Regions from separate parts of the Kitasatospora sp. NPDC053308 genome, predicted to be linked through region 1. Evidence: riboswitches for the same ligand, from Rfam matches in the RefSeq annotation. Region 1 holds a riboswitch; the other holds the start of a gene.
What was found. Region 1 has a riboswitch for glycine ahead of gcvP (aminomethyl-transferring glycine dehydrogenase). Riboswitches for the same ligand answer to the same signal wherever they lie in the genome.
Positions count from the first base shown of each region.

Region 1 (6,095 bases):
GCAGGATCGCCGCCGAACCCCACGGCGCGGCCGAGATCGGGCCGACGCCGGTGGCCGGGCCGGCCTCCGCCTGCAGCGGGTGGTTCGGCAGGTACGGCGCCAGGTGGGCGCGCACCGCGACCGGGCCGACGCCCGGGCCGCCGCCGCCGTGCGGGATGCAGAAGGTCTTGTGCAGGTTCAGGTGCGAGACGTCCGCGCCGAACTTGCCCGGCTTGGCGAGGCCGACCAGGGCGTTCAGGTTGGCGCCGTCCACGTACACCTGGCCGCCGGCCTCGTGCACCAGGGCGCAGATCTCGGTGATCTGGGTCTCGTACACGCCGTGGGTCGACGGGTAGGTGACCATCAGCACCGACAGGCTGTCGCGGTGCTGCTCGATCTTGGCCTTCAGGTCCTCGACGTCCACGTCGCCGTCGACCAGCGTCTTCACCACGACGACGCGCATGCCGGCCATCACCGCGGAGGCGGCGTTGGTGCCGTGCGCCGAGGACGGGATCAGGCAGACGTCGCGCTGGGTGTCGCCGTTGGCGTGGTGGTAGGCGCGGACGGCCAGGAGGCCGGCCAGCTCGCCCTGCGAGCCCGCGTTCGGCTGGATCGACACGGCGTCGTAGCCGGTCACCTCGACGAGCTGCTGCTCCAGCTGGCGGATCAGCGTCAGGTAGCCCTGGGCCTGGTCGATCGGCGCGAAGGGGTGCAGCTGGCCGAACTCCGGCCAGGTCACGGCCTCCATCTCGGTGGTCGCGTTGAGCTTCATGGTGCAGGAGCCCAGCGGGATCATGCCGCGGTCCAGCGCGTAGTCCCGGTCCGACAGGCGGCGCAGGTAGCGCAGCATGGCGGTCTCGGAGCGGTGGCTGTGGAAGACCGGGTGGGTCAGGTACTCGTCCTCGCGCAGCAGCGCCGCGGGCAGCGCATCGGCGGTCTCGGCGACCTCGGCCGCCTCGACGCCGAACGCGGCCCAGACGCCGGCCAGGTGCTCGCGGGTGGTGGTCTCGTCGGTGGAGACGGAGATCCGGTCCGCGCCGTCCTGGTGGACGTTGATGCCGTGGGCGCGGGCGGCGGCGGCGATCTCGGCGGCGCGGCCCGGCACCAGGGCGGTGACGGTGTCGAAGAACTCGTCGTGCAGCAGCTCGACGCCGCCGGCCCGCAGGCCCTCGGCGAGGGCGGCGGCGTAGTGGTGGGTGCGGCGAGCGATGTCGGCCAGGCCGTCCGGACCGTGGTACACGGCGTACATCGAGGCCATCACGGCCAGCAGCACCTGGGCGGTGCAGATGTTGCTGGTGGCCTTCTCGCGGCGGATGTGCTGCTCACGGGTCTGCAGGGCCAGGCGGTAGGCCCGGTTGCCCTCGGTGTCGACGGAGACGCCGACCAGACGGCCGGGGAGCGAGCGGGCGTACTCGGCGCGCACCGCGAGGTAGCCGGCGTGCGGGCCGCCGAAGCCCATCGGCACGCCGAAGCGCTGCGAGGTGCCGCAGGCGATGTCGGCGCCCAGCGAGCCGGGGGACTTGAGCAGGGTCAGCGCCAGCAGGTCGGCGGCGACGGCGACGATCGCGCCGAGGCCGTGCGCCTGCTCGATGACCGGGGCGAGGTCGCGGACCACACCGGTGGCGCCCGGGTACTGCAGCAGCACGCCGAAGACGCCGCGCTCGGCGACCTCGGCCGGAATGCCCTCGGACAGGTCGGCGACGACGACCTCGACACCGGTCGGCACCGCACGGGTGTTGATCACCGCGATGGTCTGCGGGAGGGTCTCGGCGTCGACCAGGAAGACGCCGCCCTTGACCTTGGTGACGCGGCGGGCCAGCGCCATCGCCTCGGCGGCCGCGGTGCCCTCGTCGAGCAGCGAGGAGCCGGAGGTCGGCAGGCCGGTCAGGTCGGAGACCAGGGTCTGGAAGTTGAGCAGCGCCTCCAGGCGGCCCTGCGAGATCTCCGGCTGATACGGGGTGTACGCGGTGTACCAGGCCGGGTTCTCCATGACGTTGCGCAGGATCACCGGCGGCGTGAAGGTGCCGTAGTAGCCCAGGCCGATCATCGGCTGGAGCACCTGGTTGCGGCCGGCCAGCTCGCGCAGCTCGGCGAGGACCTGGGCCTCGGTCCGGCCGGCCGGCAGGTCCAGGCCGGTGATGGAGCGGATCGCCTCGGGCACGGCGGTCGCGGCGAGTTCGTCCAGCGAGCCGTAGCCGACGGACGCCAGCATCTTCTCCTGCGCGGCGGCGTCGGGGCCGATGTGGCGGTTCTCGAAGGGACTGGCCAGCTCAAGCTCGGTGAGGGTCGAGGCGCCGGTGGGGCGTCCCGCGTTCGGCTGGGCGTTCATGGTGGTCGAGGCCTCCTGGTCACGGACCGGCGGGGGTACGCACGCCGACCGGCCTTCCGCTGCGGACAGCGACTCAGCCACGGCGGGCGGACCCGACAGGCCTCCCCCTCTGTCATCGGGACCTGAGAGCTTCGCCCGCACGGCGCGCTGTGGGCGCTCCGTCGGCTTGCACCGTCGGTGAGGGTGGTGATCGCCGGCTTCCGTGCCGAGACTCCTGCCCTGCTTTCCAGAGTGACCTACCCCACACGGTACGGATGCCTGAGAGATTCCGGGGAGGAGTTGCTCCTTCGGCGCCCCGACCAGCGGTTTTCGCGGTCGGAGACTCTCCCGAGCGGGCTCTGCGGTCGCCGCCCAGGGTACCAGCGGGCGGCCTTCCGATCACGGGTGCTTCCGGTCACCCCGGGTCTACGCGCGTCCCCCGGACAGCCCAGCGCGCAGCCCGTCCGGCGCACCCCGGTCGCGCACGTCCGATTCATGGCATTTGGTGGGGAACTGGCGGACAGGACGGGTGCTCCGGCCGCCGACCCTGCGGGAGTTCCGCAGGCTCAGCGCACTGGAGGAAAGAGTGCAGACCGACATCGACCCCCGCGACCTCATCGGCCACAAGGCGGTCGACCGCAACGGAGACAAGATCGGCACGGTCGACGAGGTGTACCTCGACGATGCCACCGGCCAGCCCGAGTGGGCCGCCGTCCGGACCGGCATCTTCGGCCGGGACGCCTTCGTCCCGCTCACCACGAGCGAGTTCTCCGGCGACGAGCTCCGGGTTCCGTACGACAAATCGCTGGTCAAGGAGTCCCCGGACTTCGGCGTGGGCCAGCACCTGTCCCCCGCCCAGGAGCTCCAGCTCTACCGCTACTACGGCCTCGACACCCCGGCGGACGGCCCCTCGGCCGACGAGACCCACGAGCGGGCCGCCCAGCCCGACCTCGACTTCGGAACCGCCCCGGCCGCCGTCGCGGTGGCCGCCCCGCCGCATGCCCTCCACTCCTCGGAGTCCGGCAGCACCACCTCGACCACCACCCGAACCGCCATGGAGGCCAACATGCGGACTTTGACCACCCCAACCCCCGCCGAGACCTCCCCCGCGCCCAGCATGGAGGCGAAGCTGCATCCGGCACCGATGGCGCCGTCCACTCCGATGCACTCCGCCGCCGACTCGTCCGCGCCCAGCAGCCCGATCGAGATCACCTGCAGCGAGGAGCGGCTGGAGGTGACCACGGAGTGGCACAACGTGGGCACCGCGAAGCTGCGCAAGTACGTGACGACCGAGCAGGTCGAGCGCCGCGTCCCGGTGGTCCGCGAGCGCGTCCGGGTCGAGCGGGTACCGGTCAGCGACGCCGCGCGCGCCTCCCTCACCGAGAAGGAGATCGCCGAGGCCGTCGAAGAGGTCACCCTCCGTGAGGAGCGTCCGGCGGTCCGCAAGTACCTCGCGCCCATCGAGCGCGTCCGGCTGGTCGTCGAGCGCTACACGGACGAGGAGGTGATCCGGGAGGAACTCCGCCGCGAGCACGTGGAGATCCACGACGACACCGCCCCCACCTCCCCCACCCCGGAAGCCTCCCAGCCGAACTCCCTGCGCCCCCTCGCCTGACCCTCACCCGCTCCGCCAGGGCCCCGACTCCCAGAGCCGGGGCCCTTCCCCATGCCCCGGCCCCTCGGCCCAAGCGCCCCACCCGAGGCCCCCGCAGGCAACCGACCAGCCCTCTTACGCCAAAGCGCCTCCACCCCGCGCCCCCAAGCCCGCCGCAGGCGCCCCGCCCCACCGGCCCCTCAGCCAAAGCGCCTCCACCCCACCCCGCCCCGGAGCCCGCCGCAGGCGCCCCACACCGCGCCGCCCCCTCCCCCTTCGCCAAAGCGCCTCCACCCGCCCCCCCAAGCCCGCCGCAGGCGCCCCCGCCCCACCGACCAAGCGCCTCCACCCCGCCCCACCCCGGAGCCCGCCGCAGGCGCCCCACACCGCGCCGCCCCCTCCCCCTTCGCCAAAGCGCCTCCACCCGCCCCCCAAGCCCGCCGCAGGCGCCCCACACCGCGCCGCCCCCTCCCCCTTTGCCAAAGCTTAACCACTCGATATTTGACACTCTGAAGTATCTCCCTGCATGGTTACTTCAGTTCATTCACTATGTACGGGAGGAAGCAACCGTGAGTGAGGCACCCCAGCCCACCACCGCGGCCGAGAAGCAGAGCAGCGCCCGGGTCCTGCCGGCCCTCATCCTGGCGATGCTGTCGTTCAGCGTGGTGCAGACCGCGGTCGTCCCGATCCTGCCCTCGCTGGCCAAGGAACTGAGCGTCTCGGCCTCCAGCATCACCTGGCTGATGACCGCCAACCTGCTCTCCGCCGCTGTGCTGACTCCCCTCCTGGGCCGCTTCGGCGACCTCCGGGGCCGTAAGCCGATGCTGCTGATCTCGCTGGCCGGCCTGGTCGCCGGTTCGGCGCTCGCGGTCAGCACCCACTCCTTCACCTGGCTGATCGTCGCCCGCGTCCTGCAGGGCGCCGGCGGTGGCGTCATGCCGCTGGCGATCAGCATCGTCCGCGACGAGCTGCCGAAGCAGAAGGTGACCGGCGGCGTCGCCGCCATCAGCGCCTCGATGGGCGTCGGCTCCGGCCTCGGCCTGGTCGCCACCGGTGTCCTGCTGGAGCACTGGAACTACAAGTCGATCTTCTGGATGGGCCTGGTCTTCGGCCTGATCGCGGTGGCCCTGGTCGCCTTCCGCGTCCCGTCCGACCCGGTCACCGACAAGGACGGCGGCGCCGACCCGCTCGGCGCGATCACCCTGGCCGGCTGGCTCTCCGCGCTGCTGGTCGCGGTCAGCCAGGGCAACCACTGGGGCTGGACCTCCACCAAGACCCTCGGCCTGTTCGCCGTAGCCGCCGTGGTCGCCCTGGTCTGGGGCATCATCGAGACCAAGGTCGCGCACCCCCTGGTGGACATGAAGATGATGTCCCGCCCGGCCGTGGCCTTCACCAACACGGCGGGCCTGCTCATCGGCTTCGGCATGTACGGCTCCTTCATGGTCATCAGCAACTTCGCCCAGACCCCGGAGAAGCTGACCCACTACGGCTTCACCGCCACCGTCCTGCACGCCGGCGTGATGCTGCTGCCGTCCGCGATCGGTTCGATGGTCGCCGCCCCGGTCGGCGCCCTGCTGATCGCCCGCCGCGGCCCCCGTCTGCCGCTGGTCCTCGGTGGTGTCCTCGGCGCCGTCGCGATGGCCTACCTCGCCGTGCGGCACAGCCACGAGGGCGACCTCTACACCGCCTCGGCGATCTTCGGCCTCGGTGTGGGCCTCGCGTTCGCCGCGATGCCGGCCTACATCAACGGCGCGGTCCCGGTTGAGCAGAGCGGTATCGCCAACGGCATGAACTCGGTGCTGCGCACCGTCGGTGGCGCGATCGGCACCGCCGTCATGGCCGCCATCCTGACCGGCGACACCATGAAGCTGCCGCCGCAGATCCCGCTCTCGCTGCCCACCCTGGACGCGTACAAGCACGCGTTCTGGACGGCGGCCGTGGTCTGCATCATCGCCGGTGCCGTCCCGTTCCTGATCCGCACCGTCAAGCCCGCCGCCCCGTCGGCCGTCGTCGACGGCGCGGCCCGGCAGAACTCCAGCGACAAGCTGGTGAAGACCGACGCCTGACGAGGCGTCCGGCCCCCGCGCTCAGGGACAGGGCGCGGGGCCCCGGTCTCCCGTACGTCGCGAGGGCATCACGAACGTGCGGGGACCGGCACGGTGATACGGCCCCACCCGGTACTCCCCCACCGGGTGGGGCCGTCTTCGTGTCTCA
Region 1 covers NZ_JBVJJY010000010.1:252,392-258,486, forward strand. The annotation lists gene gcvP (aminomethyl-transferring glycine dehydrogenase) at 1-2,308, opposite strand, end outside; glycine riboswitch at 2,411-2,543, opposite strand; glycine riboswitch at 2,545-2,648, opposite strand; gene ACZ6Y7_RS23505 (PRC and DUF2382 domain-containing protein) at 2,874-3,902, shown strand; gene ACZ6Y7_RS23510 (MFS transporter) at 4,451-5,947, shown strand; gene ACZ6Y7_RS23515 (DNA polymerase IV) at 6,093-6,095, opposite strand, start outside.

Region 2 (6,095 bases), on a different contig from region 1:
TTGAAGGCCACCGCCTTGCCGGCGATCACGTGCTCCAGCGGGCCGCCCTGCTGGCCGGGGAAGACCGCGGAGTTGATCTTCTTGGCGTACTCGGCCTTGGACAGGATGACGCCGCCGCGCGGGCCGCCCAGGGTCTTGTGGGTGGTGGTGGTGACCACGTCCGCGTAGGGCACCGGGTTCGGGTGCAGCCCGGCGGCCACCAGGCCGGCGAAGTGCGCCATGTCCACCATGAGCAGCGCGCCGACCTCGTCGGCGACCCGGCGGAACGCGGCGAAGTCCAGCTGGCGCGGGTAGGCGGACCAGCCGGCGATGATCAGCTTCGGCTGGTGCTCCTTGGCGAGGCGCTCGACCTCGGCCATGTCGACCTGGCCGGTCTTCTCGTCCACGTGGTACGCGACCACGTTGTAGAGCTTGCCGGAGAAGTTGATCTTCATGCCGTGGGTCAGGTGACCGCCGTGGGCCAGGTTCAGGCCCAGGATGGTGTCGCCCGGCTGGATCAGCGCGAACATCGCGGCGGCGTTGGCCTGCGCGCCGGAGTGCGGCTGGACGTTGGCGTGCTCGGCGCCGAACAGGGCCTTGATCCGGTCGATCGCGATCTGCTCGACCACGTCGACGTGCTCGCAGCCGCCGTAGTAGCGACGGCCGGGGTAGCCCTCGGCGTACTTGTTGGTGAGCACCGAGCCCTGGGCCTCCATGACCGCCACCGGGGCGAAGTTCTCGGAGGCGATCATCTCCAGGGTGGTCTGCTGGCGGTGCAGCTCGGCGTCGACCGCGGCGGCGATCTCCGGGTCGAGGGCGTGCAGGGACTGGTTGAGAACCGTCATGGTGTGGTCTTCCCGGGGGAGGAGGGACGGGGGCCGCGGTGCGGGCGGGCCGGCGTGCGCGCGGCCCGCCCGGTCACGAGCGGGTCAGCTGCTGTGGGTGAGCGCGTCGTACTCGTCGGCGCTGAGCAGCTCGTCGGTGGCCTCGACGCGCACCTTGAACAGCCAGCCGCCCTCGAAGGGGGCGCTGTTGACCAGGCCGTTGTCGTCCAGGACGTCCTGGTTGACCTCGGTGACCTCGCCGGTCACCGGGGAGTACAGGTCGCTGACCGACTTGGTGGACTCCAGCTCGCCGCAGGTCTCGCCGGCGGTCACGGTCTCGCCCACCTCGGGCAGCTGCACGTAGACGATGTCACCGAGCGCGTCCGCGGCGTGCTTGGTGATGCCGACCGTCGAGACACCGTCCTCGGCGGCGGTCAGCCACTCGTGCTCCTTGGTGTACTGCAGGTGCTGGGGGTTGCTCATGGCGTCATTCTCCAGGATGGGAAGCGGGTACGACGAAGCGGGCCGCCGCTCGGACGGCTACGACCTGCGTCTATGGGAAAACGGGGGCTGGCCGGGCGGTCAGCGGGCGCGCTTGTAGAAGGGCAGCGCCACGACCTCGACCGGCTCGTGCTTGCCGCGCACGTCCACCGCGACGGTGGTGCCGGGGGCGGCGTGGGCGGCGTCGACGTAGGCCATCGCGATCGGCCGGCCCAGCGTCGGGGAGGGCGCGCCGGAGGTGATCCGGCCGATCGGGGTGGCGTCGGTGGAGACCACGGTGTACTCGGCGCGCGGAACGCGCTTGCCCTCGGAGACCAGGCCGACCAGCACCCGCGGCGGGTTGGCCTCGGCCGCGGCGGCGGCCTGCTCCAGCGCCTTGCGGCCCACGAAGGCGCCCTCGTTGGTGGTCTTGTCGAAGCGGACGACCCGGCCCAGACCGGCGTCGAACGGGGTGAGGTCGGTGGACAGCTCGTGCCCGTACAGCGGCATGCCCGCCTCCAGGCGCAGCGTGTCGCGGCAGGACAGCCCGCACGGGATCAGGCCGCGGCCCTCGCCGGCGGCGGTCAGCGCCTGCCAGATCCCCTCGGCGTCGGCCGGGCGGCAGAAGATCTCGAAGCCGTCCTCGCCGGTGTAGCCGGTACGGGCCAGCAGCACCTCGTGGCCGGCCACCGTGGCCGGGAGGATCGCGTAGTACTTGAGGCCGGGCAGGTCGGCGTCGGTGGTCCCGGCGAGGATCGCGGTGGACTCCGGGCCCTGGACGGCGATCAGCGCGTAGGTGTCGCGGTCGTCGGTGACGACGGCGTCGAAGCCCTTGGCGCGGGCGATCAGCTCGTCGAGGACCAGCTGGGCGTTGGAGGCGTTGGCGACCACCAGGTAGGCGTCCTCGCGCAGGCGGTAGACGATCAGGTCGTCCAGGATGCCGCCGTCCTCGGCGCAGATCATGGTGTAGCGGGCGCGCAGCACGCCGAGCGCGGAGACGAAGCCGACCAGCGCGTGGTCCAGCATCTCGCCGGCCTGCGGGCCGGTGACGGTGATCTCGCCCATGTGGGAGAGGTCGAACAGACCGGCCTTGGTGCGGACGGCGAGGTGCTCCTCGCGCTCGCTGCCGTAGCGCAGCGGCATGTCCCAGCCGGCGAAGTCGGTCATGGTCGCGCCGAGGGCGCGGTGCAGCGCGTCGAGCGCGGTCAGGCGGAGGGACGACATGGCCAGGAACTCCTCGGTCGGGGCACTCGGGGGTGCACGCACCGGACCGGACCCGCTCGGGGGCCGACCCTGCGCGCGGGCATGCGGCGGCGTGGGTCTCCCCATCTGTCGTCGTACCTGAGAGCTTCACCGCCCCGCCGGCCCGCAGCCGTTTCCAGCTTGGGGGACAGCATGGCGGCTTGCACCGTGGGTGGGCGCGCGACATGGCCGTGCGCCGCTTTCCAGATGTGCCTAACCCGTGCGGTAGGGGGGCCTGAGAGATTCCGGGGAGGACTTGCTCCTTCGGCGCCGGCCGTGCCGCCGAGGCGGCACTCCGGGCTCTCCCGCGCGGGTTCGAGCGGCCGGTATGGAGTTGTGGGGCCCGCGGCGCATGCCGTCGGACGCGCACATCATGGCACGTCCGCGCGGAGGAGGGGAGGGGGGACCCGGTCACACGGGCCGACCCGGACGCGGGCCCTAGACTGCTCCGCGTCGGCGCAGCAGAGGGCGGCCGACCGGCAGAGGGCGGAATCGGCGGCGCATGGGGTACCCGGTGGAGCAGCAGCAGGGGTGGGGCGGTCCGGACGGGATGCCCGCGGGCGGCGCGTGGCCGGCCAACGAGCTTGAGCAGGTGCTGACCTCGGCCCTCGGCGACTCGGGGGCGACGCCGCGGGTGATCGAGGTGCTGGGCCGCAGCCGGGTGTGGGTGCCGCTGCCCGCCGGGGCGGACCCACAGGGGCAGTCGCTGGACCTGCCGATCATCGAGCTGGGCGGCGACCCGTACGTCCCGGTGTTCTCCTCGCAGGAGGTGTTCCTGCAGCACGCGCCGGGCCTGGCCTTCGCGATCGCGCCGGTCTGGGAGTTCGCGCGCGGGCTGCCGCTGGGCGTGGGCATCGCGGTGAACCCGGAGGCGCCGGTGGGCATCCCGGTGCCGCCGCAGGGCGTGGCCGAGCTGCGCCGGGGTCCGCGCGAGGACCGCTGGGAGGGCGCCGAGGACCCGGCCGCGCCGACCGGCGGCCGGGTGGCGCTGCGCGAGCCGGTGCCGGGTGAGGACCCGGAGCACTTCCTGGCCGCCTGCCGGGCCGAACTCTCGGCCCTTCCCGGGGTGTTGACCGCCCGCCGGGCGCTGGCCAGCATCGAGGGCGAGCCGACCGTGATGTTCGTGGGCGTCCAGTTGGATCCGGCGGCCCCGGCGGACCCGGCCGCGGTGAACGACGCGCTCGGCCGCGCGCTGGGAACCGCGCCGCTGCCGGGCGGCGTCCACCTCGTACTGCTCGACCTCGCCGACGACCCGGTGGTCGAGTGGCTGCTCACCCGGGTCATGCCCTTCTACGCACGGGCGTGAGCGGGGTTTGTTCGTAGGCACGTCGCCGTGGCGGTGGCCGGTGCCGCGCCATAGGGTGCGTGCAGACGGCCGACGGGCCGGCGGGTTCGAGGAAAGAGGCGCGGCGAGGTGGGCGCATGAGTGCGGGAACGGGAGCGGGCGGGCCCTGGGGCCAGGCGCCGGCCGGGCACCCGGGAGCTGACCCGGGCGCGTTGGAGCAGGCCCTGCGCGAGGTCGCGCCGGAGCGCTACGACGCGTACGAGCGGCTGCTGCACGCGCTCGCCGAGGGCCGGGTCTGGATGCTGCTCTGGCACGGCACGCCGGGCAGTCCGGACGCGCAGTACGGGAACATGGAGATCAGCGGCCACGGCTACGCGCCGGCCGTCACCTCGCCCGAGCAGCTCGCCGCCTCCGGCTGGGCGCGGGCCCACGAGGTCATCTCCGGCCGGGAGATCGCCGCTTCGCTGTACCGCACCCGCTGGGGCCTGTGGCTCAACCCGCACGCGCCCGGCGGGGGCGTCGGCGTGCCCTGGGCGGACCTGCGGCGGATCGCGGCGGGCCTGGACCGGCTGCCGGCCGGGCCGCTGAAGCTGAGCGAGCCGCAGGTCAACGCCCAGCAGTTCTTCGCGCTGCTGGAGCGCCAGGCGAGCGAGGTGCGCGCGGTGCGGGCGCTGCGCCGGGCCTGGGTGCAGCCGGCCGTGGGGGAGCCGTACCTGGCGATCGGCCTGGACCTGTACGAGAGTTCGCCGCCGGCGGTGGAGGCGGTGCGCGCGCTGATGCAGCGGGCGATCGCGGTGGCGCCGGAGGGGCTCGCGGTGTCCACGGTGGCGATGTCGGACGAGTACGACCCGGTGGCGCTGTGGATGCGCGCCCACGCGCGGCCGTTCTTCGACCGGGAGGCCGGACGCCCGGCGACCGGTCCCTACCCGCCGGTGCCGCCGCCCGCGTACCCGGCCCACTCGATGCCGGGACAGCCGGTACCGGGGCAGCCGACGCCCGGGTGGGCGTACGGCACGCAGCCGCCCGCGCCGGGCTGGCAGCAGCAGCCCCAGCGGCCGTGGCCCGGCTACCCCGGGCGCTGACCGGAAAACCGCCGCTCGCCGAAATCCCCACCCGAAGCCGACTTGATTGTCCGTCAAGTCGGCTTCGATGCTTTCCGGACGAATTTCCGCTTGGTCCCCGCGGTCATCTTGACATGCTTGTAACAGCCATGTGAAGAGGTATATGCCGGAGATCGGGGAGGTGCATGCCTGCAGATCACAGTTGGGCATCTGTCGGTTGTCAGGTCTGGCGTAAGCCAAGTCGCATGGCAGAGAGTTCTGCGCAACGCACCGCGCATTGGAACCCCACAAAGGTGAGCGCGAACGCCGACCCGCTCGCCCACGCGACGCCCATCCCGCGTGGTGGCAGCACCTGTGCACGACGCGCTGCCACGAAACACCCGCTCCTCCTAGCACCTTTCGCACGTCCGCAGCCGCACCGCCGAAGCCGGCGACCGGCACCCGTGGGCCGGCCACCGTCGGCGAGGGGACCAACTGACCATGACCGCATCCGTGACCACCGCCGGGAACGAGCCGGAGGCAGCAGCCGCCGCCGGCCCGGCCAAGAAGATCGAGGGCCGCTCCCTCGGCCAGATCGCCTGGACCCGCTTCAAGCGGGACAAGGCCGCCGTCGCCGGCGGCGTCGTGGTGATCCTGCTGATCCTGCTCGCCGTGCTGGCCAAGCCGATCGAGTCGGTGTTCGGGCTCGACCCGGACGCCCTCCACCAGGACCTGCTGGACCCCGACCTGGGCGGTCTCCCGCTCGGCGACTGGGGCGGCATGAGCGGGGACCACCCGCTCGGCATCGACCCCCTGCAGGGCCGCGACCTGCTCACCCGGGTCATCGAGGGCTCCTGGGTCTCCCTGCTGGTCGCCTTCGGCGCGACCGTGCTGTCCAACACCATCGGCACCGTGCTCGGCATCATGGCCGGCTACTACGGCGGCTGGGTGGACACGCTGATCAGCCGCGTCATGGACGTCTTCCTCGCCTTCCCGCTGCTGCTGTTCGCGATCGCGATCTCGACCTCGCTGCAGGGCGGCGCGTTCGGCCTGCACGGCCTCCCGCTGCACATCATGGTGCTGATCTTCGTGATCGGCTTCTTCAACTGGCCCTACATGGGCCGGATCGTGCGCGGTCAGACGCTCTCGCTGCGCGAGCGGGAGTTCGTGCACGCGGCCCGCAGCCTCGGCGCCCGCGGCCCGTTCATCCTGTTCAAGGAGCTGCTGCCGAACCTGGTCGGTCCG
Region 2 covers NZ_JBVJJY010000005.1:445,412-451,506, forward strand. The annotation lists gene glyA (serine hydroxymethyltransferase) at 1-824, opposite strand, end outside; gene gcvH (glycine cleavage system protein GcvH) at 909-1,286, opposite strand; gene gcvT (glycine cleavage system aminomethyltransferase GcvT) at 1,386-2,507, opposite strand; glycine riboswitch at 2,739-2,843, opposite strand; gene ACZ6Y7_RS15270 (enhanced serine sensitivity protein SseB C-terminal domain-containing protein) at 3,028-3,831, shown strand; gene ACZ6Y7_RS15275 (enhanced serine sensitivity protein SseB C-terminal domain-containing protein) at 3,948-4,892, shown strand; gene ACZ6Y7_RS15280 (ABC transporter permease) at 5,352-6,095, shown strand, end outside.
Region 2: it holds a riboswitch for glycine, as region 1 does, so the genes downstream of both, gcvT (glycine cleavage system aminomethyltransferase GcvT) here and gcvP (aminomethyl-transferring glycine dehydrogenase) in region 1, are expected to answer to the same signal.